One region of the Elizabethkingia bruuniana genome, then DNA from elsewhere that is predicted to be linked to it. Evidence: riboswitches for the same ligand, from Rfam matches in the RefSeq annotation. Region 1 holds a riboswitch; the other holds the start of a gene.
What was found. Region 1 has a riboswitch for S-adenosylmethionine ahead of AYC65_RS19575 (O-acetylhomoserine aminocarboxypropyltransferase/cysteine synthase family protein). Riboswitches for the same ligand answer to the same signal wherever they lie in the genome.
Positions count from the first base shown of each region.

Region 2: linked by a shared signal. The riboswitch ahead of AYC65_RS11210 (TonB-dependent receptor plug domain-containing protein) and the one ahead of AYC65_RS19575 (O-acetylhomoserine aminocarboxypropyltransferase/cysteine synthase family protein) in region 1 are both predicted to bind S-adenosylmethionine.

Region 1 is NZ_CP014337.1:4,188,962-4,196,944, reverse strand. Features, by position in the region: gene AYC65_RS19590 (DUF3817 domain-containing protein) at 1-232, shown strand, start outside; gene AYC65_RS19585 (outer membrane beta-barrel family protein) at 463-2,796, shown strand; gene ctlX (citrulline utilization hydrolase CtlX) at 2,881-3,804, opposite strand; gene AYC65_RS19575 (O-acetylhomoserine aminocarboxypropyltransferase/cysteine synthase family protein) at 3,892-5,178, opposite strand; SAM riboswitch class I at 5,314-5,413, opposite strand; gene AYC65_RS19570 (dimethylarginine dimethylaminohydrolase family protein) at 5,478-6,395, opposite strand; gene AYC65_RS19565 (TonB-dependent receptor) at 6,619-7,983, opposite strand, start outside.
Region 2 is NZ_CP014337.1:2,402,861-2,410,843, forward strand. Features, by position in the region: gene AYC65_RS11205 (YqjF family protein) at 1-721, shown strand, start outside; gene AYC65_RS11210 (TonB-dependent receptor plug domain-containing protein) at 782-3,562, opposite strand; SAM riboswitch class I at 3,627-3,722, opposite strand; gene AYC65_RS11215 (thioredoxin family protein) at 3,796-4,329, opposite strand; gene AYC65_RS11220 (peptide MFS transporter) at 4,362-5,876, opposite strand; gene AYC65_RS11225 (peptide MFS transporter) at 6,005-7,714, opposite strand; gene AYC65_RS11230 (peptide MFS transporter) at 7,895-7,983, opposite strand, start outside.

The DNA.
Region 1 (7,983 bases):
CATGGTATGGAAGCGTTATGATCCGGACGGATTATTATCCACAATTTTCATTATTATTGTTGGTAACATTCACGGTCTATTTTTTACACTATACTTACTCTTATGTCTTCCATCCAGAAAAATTTATAACTGGGATGATGAAGATTTTGTTTTTGCACTTTTAGCTGCTCTATTCCCTTTCGCAACCATTTGGGTAGACAAATCTCTGGCGAAAAAAAACAGAGAAGAATAATTTTTTCACTTTAACATGTAACAATTTTAACCTCTCAATTGTCTAATTGATAAAGAGGTAATTTCCAGTAGTTAATTTTTATAACTGATAATCAATAAGTTAATATCGGTATTAAAAATATTTTACTACTTTGTATTGCATAATACTAATTTATAATTATATCTTTGCCATGTAAAATATTAGATAATAAAAAATACTAAGCACTAATTAACACCTAAAATAAACTTGCTATGAAACGATTAATCTTCTCTATAGGAATTCTGGGGGGTATCCTGGTAACAGCACAGCAATCTAAAAAAGATACAGCCACCACAAAAAAAATTGAGGAAGTAACACTTACAAAGAAAGTCTTTCAGAAAAAAACAGACAGATTTGTATACGACGTAGCAGCATCTCCTGTAGCAAAAGGAAATACAGCACTTAATCTTTTAAAAGAAACACCTTTAGTTTCTACAACAGATGATAAAACACTAAAAATTGCTGGTAAGTCTAACGCCATCATTTTTATCAACGGAAGAAAAACTCAAATGGATGCAGATGCTCTTGCAGCATTTTTGAAAAATACTCCAGCAGAGAATATCCAGAAAATAGAAGTTATTACCATGCCCGGTAGTGAATATCAGGTAGAATCTTCAGACGGAATTATCAACATTATTCTTAAAAAAAGGGCTGATAATGGCCTGAATGGAAACCTGAGAATGACAAATAATCAGGGACGTTTCAATAATCCCGGAGCAGGAGTTTCTGTTAATTACAGAAAAGATAAATTGGGTATAAGCTCTAGTTTTAATACAAGTGACTGGACACAATATCAGACTTATTTATTAAGAAATGGTAACGAACGTTCAACAAACCAATCAGAAGGTTCTGTTAATGATCCGAATAAAAACTACGGAGGTTATTTGAATATTGACTATGCGTTAACTGACAACAGTAACTTAGCTTTAAGCTATAATACCTGGTATAATAAAAGTTTTGCATCTACATCTGATTTATTCAATACCGTGAAATTCTTAGATGACAAGAACAACTGGCAAAGCAGATATAACTGGACTAAAAGCTATGAAAATGCACAGTCTTACAATAACTCTGTCAATCTGAATTATGAGTTAAAAACAGATTCTTTAGGAAGTAAATTAAATGTGAACGCTGCCTACCTTAATTACCACAGAGGCCAGAATAGCACCAACACAACAATAAATGCCAATCAAAATGGAGACATCATTTACAGAAATCCTGGCACACCAGATATAATGACCAATATTGTGCAAAGCACGCCTCAGATGATCAATAATTTTTCAGGAATGGTGGACTATGTACAAAAGTTTAAGAATGATTTTACACTAAGTGTCGGTGGAAATTACAATCACACCAAAACAGATAACGATACAAAATCCTATACAGACAACTGGAATGCAGAATCTAATAAATATGACAGAGTATATAACCCTAATCATTTTATTTACACTGAAAAGATCTATGGATTCTATCTGACATTAGATAAAAAATTCTCAGATAAGTTTAGTGGAAAAGTTGGTGCCCGCTATGAAATAACCAATAGTGTTGGAGAATCATCGAATGCTGCAGATCCAAGTTTGAGCAATATCAAAAGAGATTACAACAACTTCCTACCATATCTAAGCTTAAATTATGCTATTAACAAGAATAATAATATTTCTTACGCATTTTCCAGCAGAATGAGAAGACCTTCTTTCTGGGAACTAAATCCTGTTAGAACCTATTTGACACAATATAACTATATTCAGAATAATCCATTTGTAAAGGCATCATCGACTTACAATCAAGAGCTGACTTATATGTACAAAAACTCTTATTATTTTATTGTAAGTCATAGTTTCTACAAAGATGTTATTACACAGGTTCCTTTACAGAGAGAACGAACAGTAAAGGTGACTAAGTTTGATAAAGATAATAACCCAATAATAGATCCAGAAACTGGTAAATATGATACTTATTCTACTAACATTAATGAGCTTCGCTACATTCGCACCAATTTTGGAAATAAACAAGAGCTTAATTTCACAGTAGGAATGCAAAAGAGCTTTTTTAAAGGTTATTGGACAACAACCCTTAATGTAGGTGTTCTGGTTAATATTAATAAGGGATACTTGGATACGGATCCGCTAAATGGTGATAAGTTCATTCCTTACGTTAATAATGTAAATTCCACAAGTTTAAATCTTCAAGCCAATAACAATATTCGTCTGGATAAAGCTAAAACGTGGTATGCAGGTGTTAATTACTGGTTTGTAGATAAGCAACAAATAGAATTAGGACAACTAGGTGCATTAGGAAGCCTAGACCTTAGTTTGAAAAAAATATGGGGAGACTGGACGTTCATGGCTACTGTATATGATGTATTAGATACAAATAAAGTAATCATTAACGATCCAAAACTTAACGGAAGTTTCAATTATGTTAACAATTATATGTACAGACGCCAGCTAGACTTATCCATCACTTATAATTTCGGAAATAAAAAAGTCAAAAAAGTGCGTGATATAGAAGCTGCTACTGATGCTATAAAAAACAGAACAAAATAAATCAAACCAATATCAAACTATATTTTTCACGAAATGCGCCGCAGGCAAAGCCTGCGGCGCATTTATTTTTTATATGTTATTAACTTATTTTTTTGGAAGAAAAACTTCAGCCATCATACAACGAGCACTACCACCACCATTCTTTTCTATGGTATGAAGGTCGGAGTATAATATTTCAGCATGCGCTTCTATCGTTTGAATTTGCCTTGAGGTAAGACTCTTATATGCACATTCACTCATTACCAAAAATTTATGACCATCATTATTTCTTACTTCAAGCATATTACCTGCAAAGTTCTGCATTTGTTCTTCAGAAATTTCAATTACTTCTTTATGACTTTCTGTAAGTGTCCTCTCTACCAGCTCTCTTTCTGTCGCATCATCAATTGTATCCAGACAGATTACAGCATAGTCACTTCCCACACACATCATTACATTGGTATGATAGATCGGAAGTCTCTCTCCGTTTACAGACTGGAAAGAATGGAATACTACAGGCTTATAGCCAAATTCTGCACACCATTTTCTAAAAACTTCTTGATCCAGACGTAATGAAATTGCTCCGTAAGCAATCTTATTTTCACGATCAAGAATCATACTTCCTGTTCCTTCTAAAAATTTGTTTTCTGCTTCAAATACTGAGTAATCTTTAACTGCAGCAATGCTAAGTCCTTTTCCGGACAATTGATCTAATATATCATTTCTGCGTTCAAGCCTTCTGTTCTCTGCAAACATTGGGTATAAAATGACAGTACCATCCTGATGGAAGCTTACCCAGTTATTCGGGAATATAGAGTCTGGAGTATGTGGGTCCAAAGTATCTTTTACGGTAATTACATTTACACCTTTGCTTCTAAGCTTATCTACAAAAGCATTAAACTCTCTCAGTGCTTCAGATTGTGTATCTTTGGATTCATCATTTACCTGAAAATAATTATTTACCGCCGTTTGTGCATTAAATCCAAATGCGATAGGCTCTATCATTAAAATCGTATCAGTTGACTGCATAATATTTATTATAAAGCAAAAATAAAAAAGTTCCGTCGAATCTCTTCAACGGAACTGTTAATAAAAGTAAAGTAAGTAAGAATATTTTTAGAATGCCTGTGCAAAATCAGCTATAATATCATCTATATGCTCGATTCCGACACTCACACGTATTTGTCCTGGTTTAATTCCTGCGGCTGCTTGTTGCTCATCACTTAACTGTTCATGTGTTGTAGACGCCGGATTAATTACTAATGTTTTAGCATCTCCTACATTTGCCAGATGACTTGCCAATTTTAGAGAATTAATCAGTTTTACAGCTGCTTCTTTTCCACCTTTCACTTCAAAATTCAGAACACCACCAAAACCTCTCTTCAGGTATTTATTCGCATTTGCCTTGTCTGTAAAGTTGGGAAGTCCCGGATAAATAACACTTTCTACATCCGGATGCTGCTCCAGATATTCAGCCAGCTTTTGTGCATTCTGAACTATTCGTTCCAGCCTTAAGGATAGTGTTTCCAACCCCTGAATCAGCTGAAAAGAATTAAATGGTGATAATGCAGGACCAAAATCACGAAGCCCCTCTACCCTTGCTTTAATAATAAAGGCAATATTTCCGAAAGGTGAATTCTTACCAAAAACATCTGTAAACACCAGGTCATGATACCCTGGAGAAGGTTCTGATAATAACGGAAATTTCCCGTTTGCCCAGTCGAATTTACCACTGTCAACTATTATTCCCCCAACGCTGCTACCATGCCCTCCAATCCATTTGGTAGCCGATTCTACTATAATGGAAGCTCCATATTCAAACGGATTAAAAAGAAAACCACCGGCACCAAAAGTGTTGTCGACAATTAACGGAATCTGGTATTTCTCGGCTACTTTGGCAATAGCTTCAAAGTCGGCAACATTCAGAGTTGGGTTACCGATGGTTTCAATATATAGTGCTTTAGTGTTTTCATCAACCAGAGCTTCAAAATCTTCAGCATTATCATCTTTAGCAATACGGGCATCAATCCCAAGTTTTTTAAAGCTTACAGTAAACTGATTATAGCTTCCTCCATATAAATATGGTGAACTTACAAAGTTATCTCCCTGTTGAAGAATATTAGTTATAGCAATAAATTGTGCTGCATGTCCCGAGGAAACTGCAAGAGCTCCTGCCCCGCCGTATAAAGCGGCGATTCTTTTTTCAAAGACATCTGTAGTGGGATTCATAATCCGGGTATAGATATTTCCAAAAGCTTTCAGGCCAAAAAGATCTGCCGCATGTTGTGCATCATTAAAAGTATAAGATGTTGTTTGGTAAAGCGGAACAGCGCGGCTGTTAGTATCTTTATCCACTTCGTGCCCTGCATGCACCTGTAACGTCTCGAATCTGTAGTTACTCATAATATCTTGTTTTTTTAGTTATCTGTTAGTTCAAACTTATCCAAGAAATGAGTAAATGCCGGAGAATAAAAAAACTCTTCCGACAAGTCGAAAGAGTTTTGAGTATTTTGTTATAAATATTTCAAACTTTTTTCAGACTTATCTTTCCCTTTTTTGGGGTTGAATGTGGCACCTTACCTTTTGCAGGTTGCCAAGACTTCACCGGGTCAATTCCCTCCGTCTTTCTGGATAAGTAAATGGATTTGTGTGTAAATCCTCGACAAAAGTAGTAGATATTATTAATATCTGCAAATAAAAATTTATTTTTCTCTTACCAAAGGCATTGTAGAACAACGCAAAAGTCCCCCCATCTTAGAAACTTCTCTATACGGAATTTCTTCTACTGTAAAGTTCCATTTTTCTCTCAGGTGCTGATTTAGCCTTGTAAAAGATCCGTCTGTTACAACAATATCGTGGTCTATTGAGAAAATATTAGGTACCATTGCTACCATTTCTTCGTTATTGATAACAAAACAGTTTTCTTCACCAAAAATATCTAATAGCAATTGGTAGTCACTTTCTTCTACAAAACCGTCTTTATAAATAACGCATTTATCTTTCCCTATTGGATTAAATGTACAATCAAGGTGCAAAATTCCTTTCTTTGGATTCTTGTCATCTTTTTTCAGATCAAGATCTATAATCCTTTTATGAGGAAAATACTCCTTAAGTATTTCTATGGCATATTCGTTGGTACGTGCTGTCTTATAACTTCTGTAATCCTGACTGTAGCAGGTTCCTACAAACAAAAAGTCGTTCCATACAATAACATCACCACCTTCTATATGAGCACTTTCCGGTAGATTGATAATATTTCTCCACGGAACTTTTTCAAATATCTTTCTGTATGCCTCTTGTTCATCTGCTCTGTCTTCAATGATATTGGAAATAATCATTTTGTCGTCGATAACAAAAGCAACGTCTCTGGAAAAAACCTGATTGTAATCTTTAATAATTTCGGGACGGAAAACTTCTACATTATATTTGTGAAGTACTTTTTCAAAAGCATTCATCTCCGATATAATATCCTTCTCTACAGGGTAAATTTCTTTTTTAATGCTCTGGTATGATTTAGCATCATAAGAGTCTTTTAACTCCGGAGTATCACCCATTGACTGTGGTTGTCCCAAAACAACGCTTTTCAGTCTCCCTGTTTCATTTTTAATGTTTAGCTTCATAAATAAAAACTAGAAGCGCAAAGCTAAACAAATCAAAAATCTTCTACAAATGGAGTACTTTAGGACAATAATTGACTTTTAGAGTTATATTTTGTACTAAAAATGCTACTTATACAAACCAAATCATGTTTTAAACAAAACAAAAGATATTTTATCTGAATTTGGAGCATATTTTAACTTTATATGAATTTTTTATCCATAAAAATACTTTTTACTGTGCATTTTATCGTGCTCTGTTTTCTTCTTCACTTCTTTTAAGTTCTTTAGCTTCATATCTTGAAGAACCAAAATTATAACTTAATGCAAAAACTATTTTCCGGAGATCATTCCAATGTCGTAGTTGATTATTCATAATCTGTTTGTGACGGAAAATCAATGTCTGGGCAAAACTGTCAAAAATATTATTGAAACTTAGCTTCGTATTTAGCTTATTATCAAGCCAACTTTTCTGTATCGACAGATCAACTGTATAACGGGATTTATAAATGTAAAGGCTATTCCCTGACTGAGATTCAAAATGCGAAAAAATATTAGCTGTATATCCTTTAGGAAGTGTGAACGTTTGATTAATTCCAAAGGCATAGGAATAAATATTTTTTGTAAAAACAGTATCTAAATAAGGCCTGTACTCGTAATTATAATTACCCGTCCATTGTGTATTAATATTCCACCATTTTGTAAGCTTCACCGGAAATGAAATTTCCAGAGCTGCAAAATCCTGATAAGGTAAGTTTGTTCCCAGATATTCTAAAATATTGGTCTCCGGATGATATACCGGATATCTTACAATAACATCATTTTCTCTTCCAACAATCAGGGAACCTATAAAGTTTTTCTTCCGAAACGTTGCTTTCAGCTGACTGGTTATAGAGGGAAGTAAATATGGATTCCCGATCCAGTAATTAAGTGGGCTGAAGTATACCCGAAAAGGATTAAGCTGTGAAAATGGAGGTCTTGTCATTCTCCTGCTATATGATAAAGACAACTCAGTCGAGTTATTTATAGTATAGCCTATATTAATTGACGGAAGCCATTTGGTATAACTTCTGCTAACAACCGAATCCATAGTTACTGCACTAGAAACACTATTCGTATGCTCAGCCCTCAAACCACCATTAATGCTAAATTTTCCGAATTTCTGGCTGTAAGAAATATAGCCTGCATAAATTTTTTCTTTGTATAAAAAGATATTACTCCTTCCAGGATCATATTCAAATTTCTGGCCGGAAGAAAGTGTATCATAACGTATATTATTATGTGTCTCCGAAGAACTGAACTTTAATCCCGCCTCCAGACTAGCTCCTCCTATCTTTTTGGAAAGATCGGTTTGCAAGGTCAGTATATTTACTTTATTAAGCAAGTCTGATTTCCAATGAGATAGTTTTACTTCTGACAGTTTATCTCTATCAATAAAATCATCATTCTGATTGTTTTTCACTGACAGGTAATTCCCTATTACATTGAATTCAAAATTATTTTTACTGAAAGAATAATCCAGAACTGCACCTGTATTATTCTGGTGATAATTAATAGGATTTTCGCTTCCTGTATAGGAAACTATATCAACATCATCTTTTTTCCGGGTCAA
Region 2 (7,983 bases), 1.8 Mb from region 1:
GAATCACACTCAAAATCTAATCAAGGATACCCGCCACAGACCCTGGGAACTGCCAAAAGGAAAATGGCAATATTATCAGGAGTGGAATGATGCTTTATTCCTGCATTTTGAAGTAGATTTCAATTTGCTTAGAAAGCTTGTCCCTGAAAATTTAAATATTGATAGCTTCGAAGGAAAATATTACATCTCTGTTGTGGCCTTTAAAATGGAAAAAATACGTCCGAGAAATCTTCCTTCAGTAGGATTTATTTCAGATTTCTACGAGATAAATGTCCGTACTTATATCAACAATGACGATAAGCAGGGCGTGTATTTTCTTAATATTGAAGCCGAAAAACAACTTTCTGCTTTTGTAGCAAGAACATTATCAGGATTGCCTTATGAAAAATCTGAGATCAAACGCAGTACTGAAAGTTATAGCAATAGAAATACAAAAAAGAGATTCTCTCTCATAGCGAACTTTGAGCCTCGTGAAAGAATAGAGAACAAAACAGCTTTCGATTTATGGTTAACTGAGAGATATTGTTTATATCTTATCAAAGATCAGAAAACCTTAAGATATGAGATACATCACGCAGAATGGCCATTGCATTCTGTTAATCATTCAGATTTATCTTTAAATTATGGTTTTGAGGCAATTAATTTAAATGCTGAAAAAGTTATTGCCAGCCACTACTCACCCGGAGTAAAAGTACTTTCCTGGAAAGCAGAAAAGCTCTAAACTAAATAAACAGAAAATAAAACCCGCATCAGAATCTGATGCGGGTTTTTAATGTATCAATTAGAAATTAAAATTAAGCCTTGTAAAGACATAGCGTCCGTTCATTCCGAACTGCGATGTAGATCTGGTATATACAAACTGATCGTTATTAGAAGATACCGGAAGGTTTCTGGAAGGATACACATCGAATACATTATTGGCTCCGAGTGTTAAACTGATATTTTTTGTAAATCCATAAGCTACAGAAAGATCTGTAATTACTCTGTCGGACATAATCTGGTGAGTATCTGGTTGTACAATTATATCTGCACCTGTAACTTTACCATAGTAAGTGTTTCTTACATACACATCTAACTTACCAAATTGTAAAGTATGTGCAAGACTCGCCTTCACTCTCGGTACAGCCTCCTCCAAGTAAACTCTGGATTTTTCAGAAAAATATACATTATCCAAACCTGCATTATGCAATAAATCTGATGAATGAATATCTCCTACTCTTTTCGTTTTATTCAGGTTAATCGCAAAATCATTTTTCAAAGAGAATCCAGGTGTTTTATAGTTATGACTGATTACAATATCTACTCCACGGGTCTCAGTATCTATAGCATTAGCAAAAAACTGAGCTCCATCAACACCTAAAGCATTCATAGTGTTGTTTACTTCTTGTTGTTCAGGAGTAAGATTTGTTCCTTTAAACTTAGAAAATAAGTCTGTAAGTACAATTCTGTTCTTTACTTTAATCCAATAGCCATCAGCTGTAATATTCAGGTTTAAGGCCGGGATTTTATAGGTAAATCCTGCACTTACAGATTGAGAGGTTTCCTGCTTTAGTTTCGGTATGCCAAAACCTCTTGCAATTTGAGAGTCATTACTAAATGTTCCTACTTCCTGAATTTCTCCTATTGGATTTCCAGGTATTGTAACATATAAGCTGGATGTTGTATTATAATAAATCTGGTGAATAGATGGCGCTCTGAATCCTGTAGATCCAGCAAATCTAAAGTTAAGATCCTTCGTCAACTTTATACGTGAAGCTAGCTTGAAATTTACCGTATTCCCAAAATCTGAATAATTTTCATAACGTACAGCTCCGTCTACCAATAACCAGTTGGTAAAGTTAACTTCTGCATCTGCATAGGCAGCATAAGAATTACGATTTTTACTTACTGCATTCACACTTCTGTATCCGCTAAATACCTGTGATCCTCCAGGCAATGCATTACCAAAAAAGTCTGTTGGTCTTAGTTGATTTACATAGTCTGTAACCGGATTTCCATTAATATCATAGGTTAGATAAGAAGCCGGCTCCCCTTCATTTATTTTAAAATTCTCATGTCTTTGCTCACCACCAAAAGCAAAGTTTAATCCCTCAAAAACATCAAACTTCTTACTAAAGTCCAGGTTTATTGTATTTTGTAAAAATCTAAGTCCCCCTGCTTTAAATTTACTCGGAGAATTAAATCTTAAACTGGTATTTCCTGTATTACTAATTGTATAATCAAAAGAGTTTTGCCCAAAAGTATTACTAAAATCTACATTCCAGCCATCCCATGTTCCCTTTACACCTGCAGAAAGCGATACATCCTGTATATCTGTATTAATCTTAGGTAAATAACCATCTAAATAAAGCCCTGTAAATGTTCTGGACTGATTTGGCTTTCTAAAGAAACCTCCCGAAGTTCCGTATCTGTATCCATAGCCACCGAATGTATATACTTTCCAGGTATCACTTAACGGGATTTCAGCATTTACAAAAATCTGATTGTTGTTCAGCTTGGACTGCCCAACCCACATATTAAAGTCACGTCTGTCTTGTCCTCTGTAGGCTAATTCCTGATCTGTATAATTATTTCCTAAAAGCCCCTGAAGTGTCGAAATATTACCAGCATTCTGAATTTGTTGCTGGTAGGCATTATCAAAATAATTTACTTTTTGTGCATACTGTTTTATAACTCCAATCAATTGTTGCTGTTGCTGGCTGTTAAGCTGATCCATACGTGTAAAATATGATGAAAGGTTTACACCTCCTTCAGCAGCTCTCTTTTCAATAGCATTATAGGCATTGTATATATTTCCGCTTTCAGCACCTGCTCTGAAAGTTGGATTACGATACTGGGAAGAAAAAGTCACATTAACAAATCCTCCTTTTTTACCCACTTTAGCACCATAGTTTAAATCCACCTGAATCTGATCACCATCCCAGTTGCCTGTATGATTCTTGGCTGCATCTGTTAAGTAACCGCCATAACTAATCTGTCCTGTAAGTTTCCCTGTATCTCTTTTTAACTGTAAATTCATAACCCCGGCAATAGCATCGGATCCGTATTGTGCAGAAGCACCATCACGCAATACCTCGATTCTGCTTAAAGCAAAAGAAGGGATAGCATTAAGGTCTGTTCCTACAGTACCTCTTCCGGGAGAACCATTTACATTGATTAAAGCTGAAGTATGTCGTCTTTTACCATTAACCAACACCAAAACCTGGTCTGGTCCCAGGCCTCTTAATTGTGCCGGATCCAAATGGTCAGTACCATCTGCATTGGTTTGTACTGTAGATGTAAAAGATGGTGCTACAGCATTAAGAATTTGGTTAATATTGGTTTGTGGTAATACTAAAGATGTTTCTTTAAGATTGAAAACATCCACCGGAACCGGGCTATCTGCTTTGGAGCGCCCTCCGGAACGTGAACCTACAATAACAACCTCATCAATATTTTTATCTTTAAGGCTGTCCTTTTTTGTTTCCTGCCCATATACCTGTCCAAAACCGACAAAAAACAGAACAGAAGCTGTAAGTACAACTCTGGATTTTTTTTCAGTCAAAATGTTTTTCTTTATCATATTCTAATATTTTTCGATTAAAAAACCTCATTAGTAAAGCTAATGAGGCATTGCATTATATCTTTACTTATTTTCCCTTTCGGCTGAATGTAACACCTTACCTTTCGGCAGGTTGTCAAGACTTCATAGGTTCAGTTCCCTCCGTCTTTCTTAATAAGCTATTAATTCTGTGAAATAATTTCGGTACAAAGATATAAAAAATCTAAAATACTACAAATCTGATAGGAGTTATTTTATTCTTTTATTTTTGACTTAAACTTTGACTGAAATCTATCCCATTCATCTCTTGTCTTTATCGTTTTATAAGCTTCTGTAGAAATAAGGCTCAGATAGGGTTCCATTTCTTTCGGGGTAAAGAACCCCATAAGATTTGTAATCTGCATATAATCTTCGTCCATAAAAACCGTAGATGGGTAAGAGTATATATTCATGAATCTTGCAAACTCATGCTGCACTCCTCTGCCCGGTGTTTTTTTAAAATTAGGATTGTCAAAATCTCTTCCGTTAAAAAACAATTTTTCTTTCCCTTCAGCATTAAATTTTACCGGATAAAAGTTATCATTGATAAATTTAGAAATAATTGGGTTTGTATAAGTCTGATTGTCCATCATTTTACAAGGCCCGCACCAGTCTGCATAAAAGTCAATTAAAATCTTCTTAGGCTTTTTCTTCATAGCATCCATAGCATCAGTCATCGTCATCCATTTAACCTGACTATATCCAAAGCTTATAAAAAGTATACTGAAAAATAAAATTATTCTCTTCATCTTATTCAAATTTAGGCATTGTTGTGAATATATTAACGCACTTCCTGCATTAATTTTTTCACCAATGGCGATATCAAAATCAGTACCACACCTGCAATTAATGCATAGACTCCCAACATTTTATATCCTTCTGTATAAGTCATTAATGATTCTGCCGGTCCTGCATTTTCTTTAGCCTGAGCCATTCCTGCACCAATAAGTCCCGCAACATACTGACCATATGCAGAAGCCAGGAACCACATCCCCATCATAATCCCTTGCAGCCTTGCCGGGGATAATTTTGTCATAATCGATAATCCTATTGGTGACAAACAAAGCTCACCAAATGTAATAACCAATAATGCCAGAGTAAATATATTAAGAGAAGAAACTCCATTAACAGAAAAGAATCTTGTCGCAAATAATACATAATACCCTAATCCTAAAAATATAAAACCTAGTCCAAATTTGATAATCGTATTGGGTTCAACTCTTTTTTTACCTAACCACAGCCATAATAACCCGAATAAAGGTGCCAATAAAATAATAAAGAAAGCTCCTCCCGAATTATTTACTCCGTTGGGATCTGCTGTAATACCCAGCAAAGAATCATTCAGGTTTTTAGCTGCGAAAATACTCATAGAGCCTCCGCTCTGCTCATAAATTCCCCAGAAAATAATGGAGAAGATAATAAATACTAAAGCTGCAATTAATTTCTTTCTTTCAGCAACCGTAACTTTGGTCATCTCATAAAACAAGTAGATTAAAGTTAGTGGCCCGATTGTGTACATAAAATAATCGGTATACTCGGTTTTGGAAACCATAATCTGAATAAGAGGAATGAATAATAATGTTCCTCCATATACAGCATATTCTGCCCATTTAGGCAACGGTTTTGTTTTTACAATAGCATCAGGATGCCCTGGTTGTAATCCAATTGGTCCTAAGCGACGCTTTGTAAAATTAAAATTGATAAGACTGGCTAACATTCCTATAGCTGCCAAACCAAAAGCTACATTCCAACGGTGCGGTTCCTCGATTACGGAAGAAAGCATATAACCTTTCCCTATAGCTACACAAACATAACCTCCCAGAAAAGCGCCCAGATTAATTCCGGCATAAAATAAAGAGAAACCAGCATCTGTACGGTGGTCTCCATCTTTATAAAGCTCTCCTACCATTGTAGAAATATTTGGTTTGAAAAAACCAGTTCCGATAATGATGAAGGCTAATCCGAAAAAGAAAAATTTGTGGGGATCTATTGCCAGAAGTATACTTCCAACAATCATTAAAGAACCTCCCCAGAATAAAGATTTACGGAAACCTAATATTTTGTCCGCAAAAAGTCCGCCTACAAATGTAAACGCATATACAAATGCCTGCGTGGCACCATATTGTAAATTTGCCTGCACTTCTGCAAAATTTAGCTGGTGTATCATAAAAAACACCAACATCCCCCTCATTCCGTAGAAACAAAAACGCTCCCACATTTCAGAAAAGAAAAGGCTCCAGATCTGTCTTGGATATTTTCCTTTAAAATCCTGAATTTGTTCTAATGTTAAACTCATTAATCATTACATATTTAATTAATCTCCGTGAAGTTGTTTTTTAATAAAAAACAATCCGACCAAATTACAAAAAAACCTCTGATTGCTCAGAGGTTTTTATAATTATCTTCTAGTGAATAGGTCTAATTTTATTTTATACCATTCATCATTTTCTTTAAAAGAGGTGATATTAAAGCTAATACTACAGATGCAATACCACATAGTACAACAAATACCATAAAGAATTCAAATAAGTTATGAATCTCAAATCCGGCAAAAGTATGATTCTCTAACGGGATCTGATTCTTCGTTAACAAATCTGTCTGCTCTGCTGTAAGCGTAACCTTCTTGTCTAAAACATCCTGAAGATTAACCCCCAATTCCTGGGCTTTTTTGAATTTATCTCCCGTAGCAGGAAGGATAGACCCTAAAATACCTGCTAAAGCATAACCAGCAGCGTTAGAGATAAAGAATACCCCGTATAACAATGAAGCAAATCTCTTAGGAGCTAATTTACCTACCAATGAAAGTCCGATAGGAGATAAGCAAAGCTCACCGCAAGTCTGGATAAAGTATAGTAATATTAACCACTTAATAGCCAGTAATCCTGAACTACCAAGATCTTTTACATTGTGTGCAATAATAAAGTAAGACAATGCAATCAGTGCAAGTCCAAATGCTTGTTTCAATGGAGAAACCGGCTCTTTACCTGCAGCTCTTAACTTATCCCATAATAAACTGAAAGGTACCGCTAAAAGAACTACAAATATTCCGTTAAAGATCTGCACCATAGATGCAGGCATCTGCCATCCGAATAAGAATGTTCTGTCTGTCTGGTTAGAAGCTATAAAGGTTAGTGATGAACCTGCCTGTTCGAATGCAGCCCAGAAGAAAATAATAAAGAACGAAATAATATAGATTACTAAGATTCTCTGTGTTTCTACTTTTGTAAGTGTTTTATCTAATAAAATAAGAACAGCAAGCGATATCCCCGATGCATAAATAATAGGATAAATAATACCTTTTACTAATGTTCCGATCTCGAAGCTGCTAAAGAAAATTTCATCTACCAAAAGGTATCTGAATCCAAAGAACAACGCAACCAAAAGTACAAGGAATACAGCCAAAGATGAACCAGTAAATTTAGCCTGCTCTATAACCTCTCCTTCTGCAGTATTTTTAGAGGGTACACCACCAATTGGCTTACCTTCTGGTGTAACTACATATTTATTTTTAAGGATGAAGAACAATACAGTTCCTAAGACCATAGCAATACCTGCCATTAAATATCCCCACTTGAATGCAAATACATCCTGTTTTCCGTCTACAACAACATCTGCAAACATTGGTACAAAATACTGGCTTAAAAGTGCCCCGATGTTGATACCCATGTAGAAAATAGTAAATGCTGAGTCTAGTTTAGTTTTCTCTTGTGGCGGATATAAACTTCCTACCATAGAAGAAATATTCGGTTTAAAGAATCCGTTCCCGAATATAATGACAAGTAATCCTAGCCAGAATACACTCTTGGAAGATTCCAGCCCTGTATCGAAAATACAAGCACTATAGAACAGGAGTAACTGCCCTATAGCCATTAAAGATCCTCCTAAGATGATACAATTCCTGTTACCTAAATACTTATCTGAAATAAATCCACCTAAAAGTGGTGTTAAATAGCAAAGTGCCAAGAAACCTCCATAAATGATCGAGGCATTCGATTCACCAAGCATAAGGGCATGAACCATGAAAAGCGTAAGAATAGCACGCATTCCGTAGAAGTTAAAACGCTCCCACATTTCTGTGCCGAACAATACCCATAAACCTTTTGGATGTCTCGACTGAGATTGAACTGTCTCCATATTTTATTTAATGTTAACTTTTGTTAAGATGAGCAAATATAGTTTTTTTTAGTATGTAAGCCGGAATAATATTCAATATTACACTTTGTTGTAACATATTTTCAGTTAATTATATTCCGAAAAAAACTATAAAAAAGAAAAACCATCCTATATATCGGATGGTTTTTATCCGGACAACTTTTAGTTTAGTCCTTTCTCTTTCATTACTTTATTTAAGAATTTCAGCATTAATAAGCCTATGAAGAAGGCAAAAATTAACAATCCGAAAT